Regions from separate parts of the Lysinibacillus sp. KU-BSD001 genome, predicted to be linked through region 1. Evidence: a T-box and tRNA genes for the amino acid it is inferred to sense, from the RefSeq annotation. Region 1 holds a T-box; the other holds one or more tRNA genes.
The links. A T-box is a leader RNA that pairs with one kind of tRNA and senses whether it is charged. The one in region 1 lies ahead of ileS (isoleucine--tRNA ligase), so its partner is inferred to be a tRNA-Ile.
Positions count from the first base shown of each region.

Region 2: it has a tRNA-Ile gene. The T-box ahead of ileS (isoleucine--tRNA ligase) is inferred to sense a tRNA for this amino acid. The anticodon was not compared.

Region 1 covers NZ_JBDQZI010000001.1:119,653-125,771, forward strand. Annotated here, with positions in the region: gene AAGS61_RS00595 (PRC-barrel domain-containing protein) at 1-63, shown strand, start outside; gene AAGS61_RS00600 (YggS family pyridoxal phosphate-dependent enzyme) at 139-807, shown strand; gene AAGS61_RS00605 (cell division protein SepF) at 826-1,317, shown strand; gene AAGS61_RS00610 (YggT family protein) at 1,337-1,594, shown strand; gene AAGS61_RS00615 (RNA-binding protein) at 1,656-2,441, shown strand; gene AAGS61_RS00620 (DivIVA domain-containing protein) at 2,535-3,074, shown strand; T-box leader at 3,139-3,361, shown strand; gene ileS (isoleucine--tRNA ligase) at 3,415-6,119, shown strand, end outside.
Region 2 covers NZ_JBDQZI010000012.1:150-6,268, forward strand. Annotated here, with positions in the region: tRNA gene AAGS61_RS15605 (tRNA-Tyr) at 1-65, shown strand, start outside; tRNA gene AAGS61_RS15610 (tRNA-Trp) at 69-142, shown strand; tRNA gene AAGS61_RS15615 (tRNA-His) at 171-246, shown strand; tRNA gene AAGS61_RS15620 (tRNA-Lys) at 257-332, shown strand; tRNA gene AAGS61_RS15625 (tRNA-Gly) at 468-542, shown strand; tRNA gene AAGS61_RS15630 (tRNA-Leu) at 547-635, shown strand; tRNA gene AAGS61_RS15635 (tRNA-Arg) at 644-720, shown strand; tRNA gene AAGS61_RS15640 (tRNA-Pro) at 733-806, shown strand; tRNA gene AAGS61_RS15645 (tRNA-Ala) at 811-886, shown strand; tRNA gene AAGS61_RS15650 (tRNA-Met) at 902-978, shown strand; tRNA gene AAGS61_RS15655 (tRNA-Ser) at 986-1,078, shown strand; tRNA gene AAGS61_RS15660 (tRNA-Met) at 1,136-1,212, shown strand; tRNA gene AAGS61_RS15665 (tRNA-Asp) at 1,216-1,291, shown strand; tRNA gene AAGS61_RS15670 (tRNA-Phe) at 1,299-1,374, shown strand; tRNA gene AAGS61_RS15675 (tRNA-Ile) at 1,388-1,464, shown strand; tRNA gene AAGS61_RS15680 (tRNA-Asn) at 1,474-1,548, shown strand; tRNA gene AAGS61_RS15685 (tRNA-Glu) at 1,550-1,621, shown strand; gene AAGS61_RS15690 (TVP38/TMEM64 family protein) at 1,936-2,499, shown strand; gene AAGS61_RS15695 (glucose 1-dehydrogenase) at 2,631-3,365, opposite strand; gene AAGS61_RS15700 (TetR/AcrR family transcriptional regulator) at 3,696-4,274, shown strand; gene AAGS61_RS15705 (ABC transporter ATP-binding protein) at 4,467-6,119, shown strand, end outside.

The sequences.
Region 1 (6,119 bases):
GCAATTAGTGATATTCTCATAGTAGGCAAGGATGTAATTTTAGTAAAAACGGCTTCCGTATAGGTCGCCCTATTCATTGATAAATCACCTTTAGCTTGATACAATAATATAAACTAATATTGTAAAGTTGGGAAAAAAGTGACCGAAATTATTAATAATTTAAAATGTATTCAAAAAAAAATAGAAGATGCACAACATAGAGCAAATGGATCGCAACAAGTAAATATCGTAGCAGTAACAAAAGAAGTAGATGTAGCACGTACGCAGGAAGCGCTTGCAGCAGGTCTTGTACATCTAGGCGAAAACCGCCCAGAAGGATTACATACAAAGCTTGAACATATTAAATCTGGTGTAAAATGGCATTATATAGGCTCATTACAAACGCGGAAAGTAAAACAAGTAATAAACGATATTCACTTTTTACATTCATTAGACCGAATTAGCCTAGCAGAAGAAATTGAAAAGCGCGCGGAACGACCGATTAAATGCTTTGTTCAAGCAAATGTTTCAGGTGAGGAATCGAAGCATGGGTTGTCAAAGGAAGAGGTCATTTCGTTTATTCAACAACTAGCTGCTTACACAAAAATCGAAGTCGTCGGGTTAATGACAATGGCTCCAAATACAGAAGATGAACACATCATTCGTAATGTATTTCGTGAAGTGAAAAAACTTCAACAGGAAGTTATTGCCTTGCAATTACCATATGCTCCGTGCACTGAACTTTCTATGGGAATGTCAAATGACTACGAGATTGCTGTAGAGGAAGGAGCAACCTTTGTAAGGATTGGCACGGCTCTTGTTGGATGATGAAAGAAGGGACGGTGGATGAGTATGAAAAACATTATAAAAAATTTCTTCTACTTAGAAGATGAGGAAGAACATGTAACACATGATGAAGTAACTGAAAAGAACGTAAAACAACAGCAGTCTGAAGTGCCTGCTATTAATGCACGATTTAAAAAAGAGCGCAAAGTTGTTCCGCAACAGTTACCACATGTGTCTGCTCCATCGCAAAATAATGTAGTAAGCCTCCATGCAGCAACAACAACAAAGGGTGCCAAAGTCGTATTAGTAGAGCCTCGTGTTTACGCGGAAGCACAAGATATTGCCGAAAATTTAAAAAATAAACGTGCGACAATTGTGAATTTACAACGTATTGAGCGTGATCAAGGTGTACGTATTATTGACTTTTTAAGTGGTACAGTGTATGCATTAGGTGGCGATATTCAACGAATTGGAACAGATATTTTCCTATGTACACCAGAGAATGTAGAAGTATCAGGAGAAATTTCAAATTATATTATTGATGAAATTTAGAAGCTAGAGAGGTATTTAGATGATTTATTATATTATTATGCAGGCATTTACGATTTACACGTTTATGCTAATTGCATACATTTTGCTATCGTGGATTCCAGCAGCACAAGACTCCGCTGTAGGTCGCTTTTTAGCAACAGTATGTGAACCGTACTTAGGGTTTTTCCGCAAGTTTATTCCGCCAATTGGCATGATTGATATTTCACCAATTGTTGCATTGTTTGCACTACGCTTTATTCAACAAGGTTTATTAAATGTTATTAGCTACATTATTTAAGTCTTTCCCCGTACAATGTTTCTCATTGTAAGGGGATTTTATTTAACAAGGAGTTACGAAAATGGAGCATTTAATTCAGCACTTTCGAAAAGATGAACAGCCATTTATTGAACAAGTTGTTGGTTGGCAGCGCGAAGTGGAAGATCGTTATGCACCGCGCTTAACCGATTTTTTAGACCCACGGCAACGTTTTATCGTGAGTACTGTAATAGGTCAGTCAGATGATTTAACTGTTTCTATGGAAGGAGGATTTCAAGCATCCGAGCGCATGCGGATGATAATTGCACCTTCCTATTATGTGCCAGAAGAACATGACTACCATCTTACAATCTTTTCAGTAAGCTATCCTTCGAAATTTGTACAAATTAAACATCCTGATGTGTTAGGGGCACTCCTTTCACTTGGTGTTGAACGGGGCAAATTTGGCGATATTCGTGTGGCTGAAAATACAGTAGAATTTGCAGTGGCAAAGGAAGTAGCAGATTATGTACGTACGAATTTATCGAGCATTGGTAAAGTGAAAGTACATATGGAGGAAGTAGGGACAAGTTCGCTTTTACAGCTAGAAGAACAATGGGAAGAAAGCTCTTGTACCGTTTCTTCGATGCGTCTTGACGTTGTACTTGCGACTATATTAAATCTTTCGCGACAAAAATCGCAAAGTCTGATTGCAGCAGGTCGCGTAAAAGTCAATTGGACCGTTCGCGAGCAAGTGGCATTTGAATTACAAGAAGGCGATATTATTTCTGCACGAGGTTTTGGTCGTTTAAAAGTAATCATGACAGAAGGACGGACAAAAAAAGATAAAATTCGCCTACAAATAGGTCGATTAGAGCAAAAACTATGACTATCTGCAGAAAAAAACGAAAAAATGATGTCAATTAAACGCTAACAAAGTATAATGTTTAATAAATAGTAACGTGCAAAGGAGAGCAGCGACATGCCATTATCCCCCTTAGATATACATAATAAGGAGTTTACGCGTGGCTTCCGTGGCTATGCAGAGGACGAGGTAAACGAATTTTTAGATCAGATTATTAAAGATTACGAGATTATTTTACGTGAGAAAAAAGAGCTGGAAGATAAAATCAAAACAATGACAGAACAGATGGACCACTATAACAATTTAGAAGGGACATTACAAAAGTCGATTATTGTTGCACAAGAGGCAGCGGAAGAGTTACGTCGCAACTCGCAAAAGGAAGCAAAGCTCATTGTAAAAGAAGCCGAAAAAAATGCAGATCGTATTGTGAATGAGGCTTTATCGAAAGCACGTAAAGTGACTATTGAAATTGATGAGTTAAAGAAGCAGTCAAAAGTGTTCCGCAACCGCTTTAAGATGTTAGTAGAAGCACAGCTAGATTTATTGAATACAGATGATTGGGATAACTTGCTAGAATACGATGTGACATTGACAGAAATTCCAATACAAACACGTGAAAAGTATGAAACAGAGGATGAGAACTTAAGTTCAATTTAGGCGGAAAAGCTTGACGTGCCGCAAACAGTTTCATATACTGATACACAAAAGATGTTTATATGCATAATCAGCTACGATGGAGACAGTATGTTAAAATTGCTGTGAAGCGATTCGAGGATGGTGGGAGCTCGAACAAAAAGCAATTTTTACAGAAAATCACTCTGGAGCTAGTTCATTGAATTTTAGTAAATGAGCTCGTGATACGCGACGTTACAGCGACTAAGAGGCAGTAAATGTTTACTGTAAATTAGGGTGGTACCACGAAATGACAGCTTTTCGTCCCTTTTTGGGATGAAGGGCTTTTTATTTTGCATGTAAACAAATAACAGGAGGATTACGAATGGTAGAGTATAAAGACACGTTATTAATGCCAAAAACAGATTTCCCAATGCGCGGAGGATTGCCAACAAAAGAGCCGCAAATCCAAGCAAAGTGGAATGAAATGGATATTAACAAATTAGTAAATGAACGTACAAAGGATCGTCCACATTTTGTATTACATGATGGCCCTCCGTATGCAAACGGTGATATCCATATCGGGCATGCATTAAACAAAGTTATTAAAGATATGATTAATCGTCATCGTTCAATGACTGGTTTTCATGTACCGTATGTACCAGGGTGGGATACACACGGTTTACCAATTGAGCAAGCATTAACAAATAAAGGTGTTAATCGTAAAGAAATGTCGGTTGCACAATTCCGCGAGCTTTGTGAAAAATATGCGTATGAGCAAATCGATAATCAGCGTGAACAATTTAAACGTTTAGGTGTGCGCGGGGATTGGGAAAATCCATACATCACATTAAAGCCGGAATTCGAAGCACGTCAAATTGAAGTATTCGGTAAAATGGCGGAAAAAGGCTACATTTATAAAGGCTTAAAACCGGTATACTGGTCACCATCATCTGAATCAGCATTAGCTGAAGCTGAAATTGAATATAAAGATGTCAAATCACCATCTATTTATGTATCGTTCCCGATTAAAGATGCAAAAGGTGTCGTTCCTGCGGATGCGAAATTTATTATCTGGACAACAACACCTTGGACATTACCAGCAAACCTCGGTATTTCTGTAAACCCAGAGTTCACATATGTAGTCGTAGCAGTGGAAGATAAAAAATTCATTATTGCAAAAGATTTACTTGAAAATGTGGCAAATGCAATTGGTTGGGCGTCTTATGAAGTACTTCAAGAAGTAAAAGGGCAAGAGCTTGACCGTGTTGTAGCGAAACACCCATTCTATGATCGCGATTCACTGGTAATGGTTGGTGAGCACGTCACAGCTGAAGCTGGTACAGGATGTGTACACACAGCACCTGGTCACGGGGAAGACGACTTTAACATCGGAAAAGCATATGGCTTACCTGTTTTATCGCCAGTGGATAACCGCGGTTGCTACACAGCAGAAGCACCAGGCTTTGAAGGCATTTTCTATGATGCTGCAAATAAGCTTGTTACAGAAAAATTACAAGAAGTAGATGCGTTGGAAAAATTAAACTTCTTCACGCACTCTTATCCGCATGACTGGCGTACGAAAAAGCCGGTTATTTACCGTGCGACACCACAATGGTTTGCGTCAGTTGAAGCATTCCGTGATGAATTATTAAAAGCGGTTGAAGATACGACATTCACACCTGCATGGGGTGAAACACGTCTTTACAATATGATTCGTGATCGTGGTGACTGGTGTATTTCGCGTCAACGTGCATGGGGGGTACCGATTCCAGTATTCTATGCGGAGAATGGTGAAGAAATCATTACGTCAGAAACAATTGCACATGTCGTGCAGTTATTCCGTGAGCATGGTTCAAATATTTGGTTCCAAAAAACAGCGAAAGAATTACTACCTGAAGGCTTCACACATCCTGGTAGCCCGAATGGCGAGTTCACAAAAGAAAACGACATTATGGACGTTTGGTTTGACTCAGGCTCGTCGCACCAAGGTGTATTAGTAGAGCGCGGCATGAAATACCCAGCAGATCTTTACTTAGAAGGTTCTGACCAATACCGTGGTTGGTTTAACTCATCACTAATTACATCTGTTGCAATTAATGGTTACGCACCATATAAAGGGTTATTATCTCATGGTTTCGTATTAGACGGTGAAGGTCGTAAAATGAGTAAGTCTTTAGGGAATGTGATCATTCCTCAAAAAGTAATGGATCAATACGGTGCAGATATTTTACGTTTATGGGTAGCATCTGTTGACTATACAGGCGACGTGCGTATCTCGATGGATATGTTAAAGCAAGTTTCTGAGGTATATCGTAAAATCCGTAACACGCTTCGTTTCTTACACGGGAACGTGACAGACTTTAATCCAGCGACGGACCGTGTAGCGTATGAAGATTTACGTGAAATGGATCAATACATGTACATGCGCATGCAAGACGTATTAAAAGCTGTACGTACTGCATACGACCGTTATGAATTCTCAGCCGTATATCACACAATCAATAACTTTGTAGCAATTGAGTTATCTTCATTCTACTTAGATATTGCAAAAGATGTTGTGTACATTGAAGGCGTAGACAATCAAGATCGTCGTGCAATGCAAACGGTAATGTACGATACGCTACAAATGTTATTAAAAGTATTAACACCAATTATTCCACATACAACGGAAGAATTATGGGGTTACTTAGGTGCTGAGGAAGCGTCTGTTCAATTAACAGACTTCCCAGAAGTAGATGAAAAAGAGAACTTTGAACAGTTACGTGCAAAATGGAGCAATGTCATTGCGATTCGTGATGAAGTGTTAAAAGCACTTGAAGAAGCGCGTAATGCAAAAGTAATCGGGAAATCGTTAGAAGCGAAATTATCTGTATATGCAGATCAAGAAGCGGTAGCACTTCTAAAAGATGCAACGATTGACTTTGCACAATTATCAATCGTTTCACAATTTGTTGTTGCTGGTACAAAGGATGCGGCCCCAGAAAACGCATTAGTGTTAGAGAAAACAGCAATTGTTGTAGAAAAAGCAGACGGTGAAAAATGTGAGCGCTGCTGGACGATTTCGGAAACAGTTGGCTCGAACGCAGC
Region 2 (6,119 bases), on a different contig from region 1:
TAAACGCGGCGGACTGTAAATCCGCTCCTTAGGGTTCGGCGGTTCGAATCCGTCCCCCTCCACCATTTAGGGGCATAGTTCAACGGTAGAATAGAGGTCTCCAAAACCTTTGGTGTGGGTTCGATTCCTACTGCCCCTGCCAGGTTTTAAAGCCACTATTAACAACAATGGCGATTGTGGCGAAGTGGTTAACGCACCGGATTGTGGTTCCGGCATTCGTGGGTTCGATTCCCATCAGTCGCCCCATTATTATTTAGAGCCATTAGCTCAGTTGGTAGAGCATCTGACTTTTAATCAGAGGGTCGAAGGTTCGAGTCCTTCATGGCTCACCATTTCATAATATTTATGCAGTGGTAGAGGATATACTATATTTAGGAGCTAATGCTAGAAGAAGGCTTATAAGTTCCATTGTATTAATTTGCACTATTTAACTTTATATACTGTCAGAATAAAAATTACAGCATATTGCGGAAGTAGTTCAGTGGTAGAACACCACCTTGCCAAGGTGGGGGTCGCGAGTTCGAACCTCGTCTTCCGCTCCAATATGCCGGGGTGGCGGAACTGGCAGACGCACAGGACTTAAAATCCTGCGGTGGGTGACCACCGTGCCGGTTCGATTCCGGCCCTCGGCACCATTTATTATGCGCCCGTAGCTCAATTGGATAGAGCGTCTGACTACGGATCAGAAGGTTATGGGTTCGACTCCTGTCGGGCGCGCCATATTTTTAAACTCGGAATGTAGCTCAGCTTGGTAGAGCACTTGGTTTGGGACCAAGGGGTCGTAGGTTCGAATCCTGTCATTCCGACTCTGGGGCCTTAGCTCAGCTGGGAGAGCGCCTGCCTTGCACGCAGGAGGTCAGCGGTTCGATCCCGCTAGGCTCCACCAAATATTATTTTCAATGGCTACCTAGCTCAGCTGGCTAGAGCATTCGGTTCATACCCGAAAGGTCGTGGGTTCGACTCCCTCGGTAGCCACCATTTATACGGAGGAATACCCAAGTCCGGCTGAAGGGATCGGTCTTGAAAACCGACAGGCGGGTTAAACCGCGCGGGGGTTCGAATCCCTCTTCCTCCGCCATTTTGTTTTAAAAGAAAATGGTGAACTAGAATAAAACTTCAGCAATCATAATATTATCGCGGGGTGGAGCAGTTCGGTAGCTCGTCGGGCTCATAACCCGAAGGTCACAGGTTCAAATCCTGTCCCCGCAACCAAATGGTCCCGTGGTGTAGCGGTTAACATGCCTGCCTGTCACGCAGGAGATCGCCGGTTCGATCCCGGTCGGGACCGCCATTTATATGGGTCAGTAGCTCAGTTGGTAGAGCATTAGATTGAAGCTCTAAGTGTCGGCGGTTCGATTCCGTCCTGACCCACCATTACATAATAAATGGGCCTATAGCTCAGCTGGTTAGAGCGCACGCCTGATAAGCGTGAGGTCGATGGTTCGAGTCCATTTAGGCCCACCATTATATTATTCCGAAGTAGCTCAGTGGTAGAGCAACCGGCTGTTAACCGGTTGGTCGTAGGTTCGAGTCCTACCTTCGGAGCCATGGCCCGTTGGTCAAGTGGTTAAGACACCGCCCTTTCACGGCGGTAACACGGGTTCGAATCCCGTACGGGTCATCTAAAGTATGTAGCGAGTGCTGCATACTTTTTTATTTTTGTCGTATTAATGAATAGCTAGATATAGTATAAAACATAGGTGTTGAAATAATAGATATATAGATTATTTTGGAAGGTGTTTTGTATGATATTATATTTTAACGTTACGCTACTAGGGGTTTTTTAGTTTCCATTAGGTAATTATTGAGCTGATGATTCTCTTGAAATATGCTATAGAGGGATGAAAGTGAATTAGAGTAATTGGTAGTCTATATTTTAAGCAAATAAGTGTGTATAGCATGATGAAGAGAGTGTTAAAACTTTAGGAGTGTGTGATGGAACAGTTTCTATTAGGATTAATTGAAAGAAATTCGGTCTTTACAGCTTGGTTTGGGTTTGTTCTAATGACGGTGCTCGCATTTGTGCCGGCTATGCCTATTCCGCTTATTGCTAGTGCCATTGGAGCTCAGTATTCAATCCCTATAGCGTTGTTGATAAATTTAGGTGGAACAGTGTGTGGCTCTGTTTTAATGTTTATTACCTGCCGTTACTTTTTGCAGGATTGGGCATTACGAAAGGTTAGCAAATGGCATAGCGTAACAGGTTTTTTTCATTTGCTTGAACGCAACGGATTTTTAGCAATACTAATAGGTCGATTAATACCAGTACTGCCATCAGCAGGGGTTAATATGATTGCTGGTGTATCAATGATCAGTCTTAGAGCCTTCTTTTTAGCGACTCTTTTAGGAAAGTTACCGACCATTTTAGCCTTCACTTTGGCAGGGAATCAGTTTGAGGATAATGAATTAAGCACAGTTATTTTAATATTGCTCTATTTAAGCGTTTTGTTTATAGTGGGTTATAAAATTAAGCGACGTTGGTCAGAGCATACATCTTAACAGTGTGGTTTGGATTTAAATAAAACAAGGACGTAGCTTTGGATAGTTAAAGCTACGTTTTTTGTAGTGGTGTTAATCTCATCATATAAATAATAAAAAGACTGCATTGCACATGCAGTCTTTTTGAATGATTAGCGTGCAGTTACGCCGCCATCGATTACAAACTCAGAACCTGTAGAGTAGCTAGAGTCATCAGATGCTAAGAATAATACCATTTTCGAAACTTCTTCTGGTTGCGCAACACGTCGTAATGGAATGTGCTTTGCAAATTCTTCTACTGCTGCTTTTGTATCTTCTTGTACTACCATTGGTGTAGCGATTACACCTGGGTGTACAGAGTTTACGCGCACGTTGTAGTGAGCCGCTTCCATTGCCGCTGCTTTTGTCATACCACGTACAGCGAATTTTGTATCTGTGTAGCCAATCGCACCAGCAACTAAACCGTTTAAAGAAGAAATATTAACGATTGAACCGCCACCAGCTTTTTGCATTGAAGGAAGTGCAGCTTTCATACCTAAGAATACAGATACTTGGTTAATTTCTACGATGCGACGGTATTCTTCAACCGTTGTTTCCATTAGTGATTTCGCCATTGTAATACCAGCGTTATTTACTAAAACGTTTACTGGACCGAAAGCTTCTTCTGCTGTAGCAATGACTGTAGCCCAGTCTGCTTCGTTTGCTACGTTTTGTTTAACGAATACTGCGTTTTCACCTAATTCAGCTACTAATGCTTGACCTTTTTCTTCGTTTAAGTCAGTGATGACAACCTTTGCGCCTTCTTCAACGAATAATTTTGCGTGTGCAGCACCCATACCTTGAGCAGCACCTGTAATAATTGCAACTTTACCTTCTAAACGAGCCATAATGAAACTCCTCCTAAATATAATAATGAAATCGAACTTGTTTTGTACCAATGTTATGGATGGTAAGCTATCATTGTGTTCAACATACCATAGGAAATAAAAGGAATCTATGAAAAAACGCACAGTTCCTTATGATATGTATGATAAATATAAACTACAATTGTAAATTAACAGAATAGAGTAGGGAGTGTCAATTTAAAGCACTTCATTATTAAAAAGACGTTACTTTCGGAATATTCGATAGTTTTAATGATGGAATGAAAAAAGCACCGTACACGTATTCATGCTATACTTTGTGAAAAGATTGTATGAAATTAGGTGATGTTGCAAGTGGTAACAGAAGATCGACGCATCATACGAACGCGGAAAAAATTAAAAGATGCAGTACTAACTTTAGTAAAGGAAAAAGACTTTAAAGCTATTTCAATTACAGAAATTGCAAAAGTAGCGGGTTGTAATCGTGTGACATTTTACTCTCATTATGAAGATAGTACACAGGTATTAGCGGATATTTTTAGAGACTATTTAGACGAGCTGGCTCAATACTATCGCGATAGTTATAAAGGGAAAGAGACGTTTACATTATCTGATCCTACACTGAGCATTCCCATTTTTACATTTGTCTATAACAATCAATTCGTGTTTTCACTGATGCTGATGGGAGAAGTTATTCCAGGTTCGCAAAATACATTTTGCGAGACACTAGGAAGTATAGGTCGTAAAGAATTAACGTTGCAACAAGAAATCTGGTTTGATAAAGAGGCCATTAATTTTTATGAAACCTATGCATTTTTAGGCCTATTCATTTATTGGATTAAACAAGGTTTCAAAAATACGCCTGAAGAAATGGCAAGAAGACTAGCGTTTTTACACACGACATTCCTTGGCGAAGTAAAAGTAAATAAATAACACGATACCTCCAATAGCGAGTACATCTGAAAGCTATATGGGGGTTTTTATGTAAAAATTGTAGTTGTTTCTGTTGATTCTTACGTTACGTGAGTCTCTATAATATAAGCATGAGAGGAAGCTGCTTGTACAGCAACAGAAGATAGGTATAAGAGCAGATTGAGTAACTTTAAATTGAGGGAGGTAATAGTGGTGCAAAAAAGTACATTTCAGCCAAATAAATTATGGCAACTAGTTAAGCGAGCAAATCCACCAAAAGGGCTTATTGTTCTAGCCATCATACTCGGCATTATTGAGACAGGGGTAGGATTAGCTGTCCCACTGTTAACAATGAATATGATCAATCGGTTTGCGGAAGGGGACATTTCCTTTTTAGCCCTTCTTTTCGTAGCGGGAGTACTTATCGTGCAAGCAGCGATTTCAGGAATCGCATTTTACATGATGATGACAATCGGTGAGAAAATTGTTGCCGCTATTCGAGAGCGGGTTTGGGGGCATGTACTTCAGCTACGTATTACGTATTTTGATGCACATGAATCTGGCGAAACGATGAGCCGTATTACGCAAGATACAAATGTGGTAAAAGAATTAATTACTCAACATATTATTACGTTTTTTACAGGGATACTGACGATTATTGGTTCAGTCGGGATTTTGCTATGGATTGATTGGAAAATGACATTGCTAATGCTCATTGCGGTGCCACTATCTATTGGTGTGATGCTCCCATTAGGGCAGAAGATGAATCAAATTGCAAAAGCGAATCAAGACGAGCTAGCCAGTTTTTCAGGGAACTTAGGTCGAGTGCTGACAAATATTCGCCTCGTAAAAGCATATCAAGCAGAGCCACTAGAAAAGGAAAAGGGTAAAGCACAAATTGTTAATTTATATCGCTTCGGTTTAAAGGAAGCGAAAGTGCTCGCTATTTTATCGCCAATTATGACGCTTGTCATGATGCTTGTGCTCATTTTGCTATTTGGCTATGGCGGCGCACAAGTGGCAACAGGCGCGATTTCTGCTGGGGCGCTTGTGGCGATTATGTTTTATTTAGTGCAAATTATCGTGCCGTTTACACAAATGGCCACGTTTTTTACTTCGCTTCAAAAGGCGCTTGGTGCAACAGAAAGATTGCACGAATTACTTGCTTATCCAGTAGAGCAAGGGGGAGTAGCTCAGCCAGACACAAAGCAAGCTAATATTATATTTGATGCTGTCGCTTTTCAATATGGAGATAAGCCTATTTTTAATCAGCTATCTCTGACTATTCCGGCTGGCAAAACAACGGCGCTTGTCGGTGCAAGTGGTGGCGGAAAGACGACGCTGTTTTCATTAATGGAACGCTTTTATGAGCTAACAGGGGGTGCCATTTACTACGGGACGCAATCGATTGAGCAACTCTGTTTAGATCGTTGGCGAGGATTATTCGGCTATGTCTCGCAAGAAAGTCCACTGATGAATGGTACAGTAAGAGAAAATGTGCAGTACGGTACACCGAACGCAACGGAACAGGAAATTATTGATGCCCTCCAAAAAGCACATGCATGGGATTTTGTGCAAATGTTAGAGGGTGGTTTAGACGCGCAAGTTGGAGAAGGGGGCATCAAATTGTCGGGTGGTCAACGCCAACGTATCGCGATTGCACGGGCCATTTTACGTAATCCACCCATTTTACTGCTCGATGAAGCAACATCCAATTTAGATAACGAATCCGAAAAGTATGTGCAAGCAGCATTACAACAAGCGATGCAAGGACGCACAACGATTATTATTGCCCATCGTTTATCAACGATTACGCATGCGGATCAAATTATCGTGCTAGAAAATGGACATATTTCAGGAACCGGC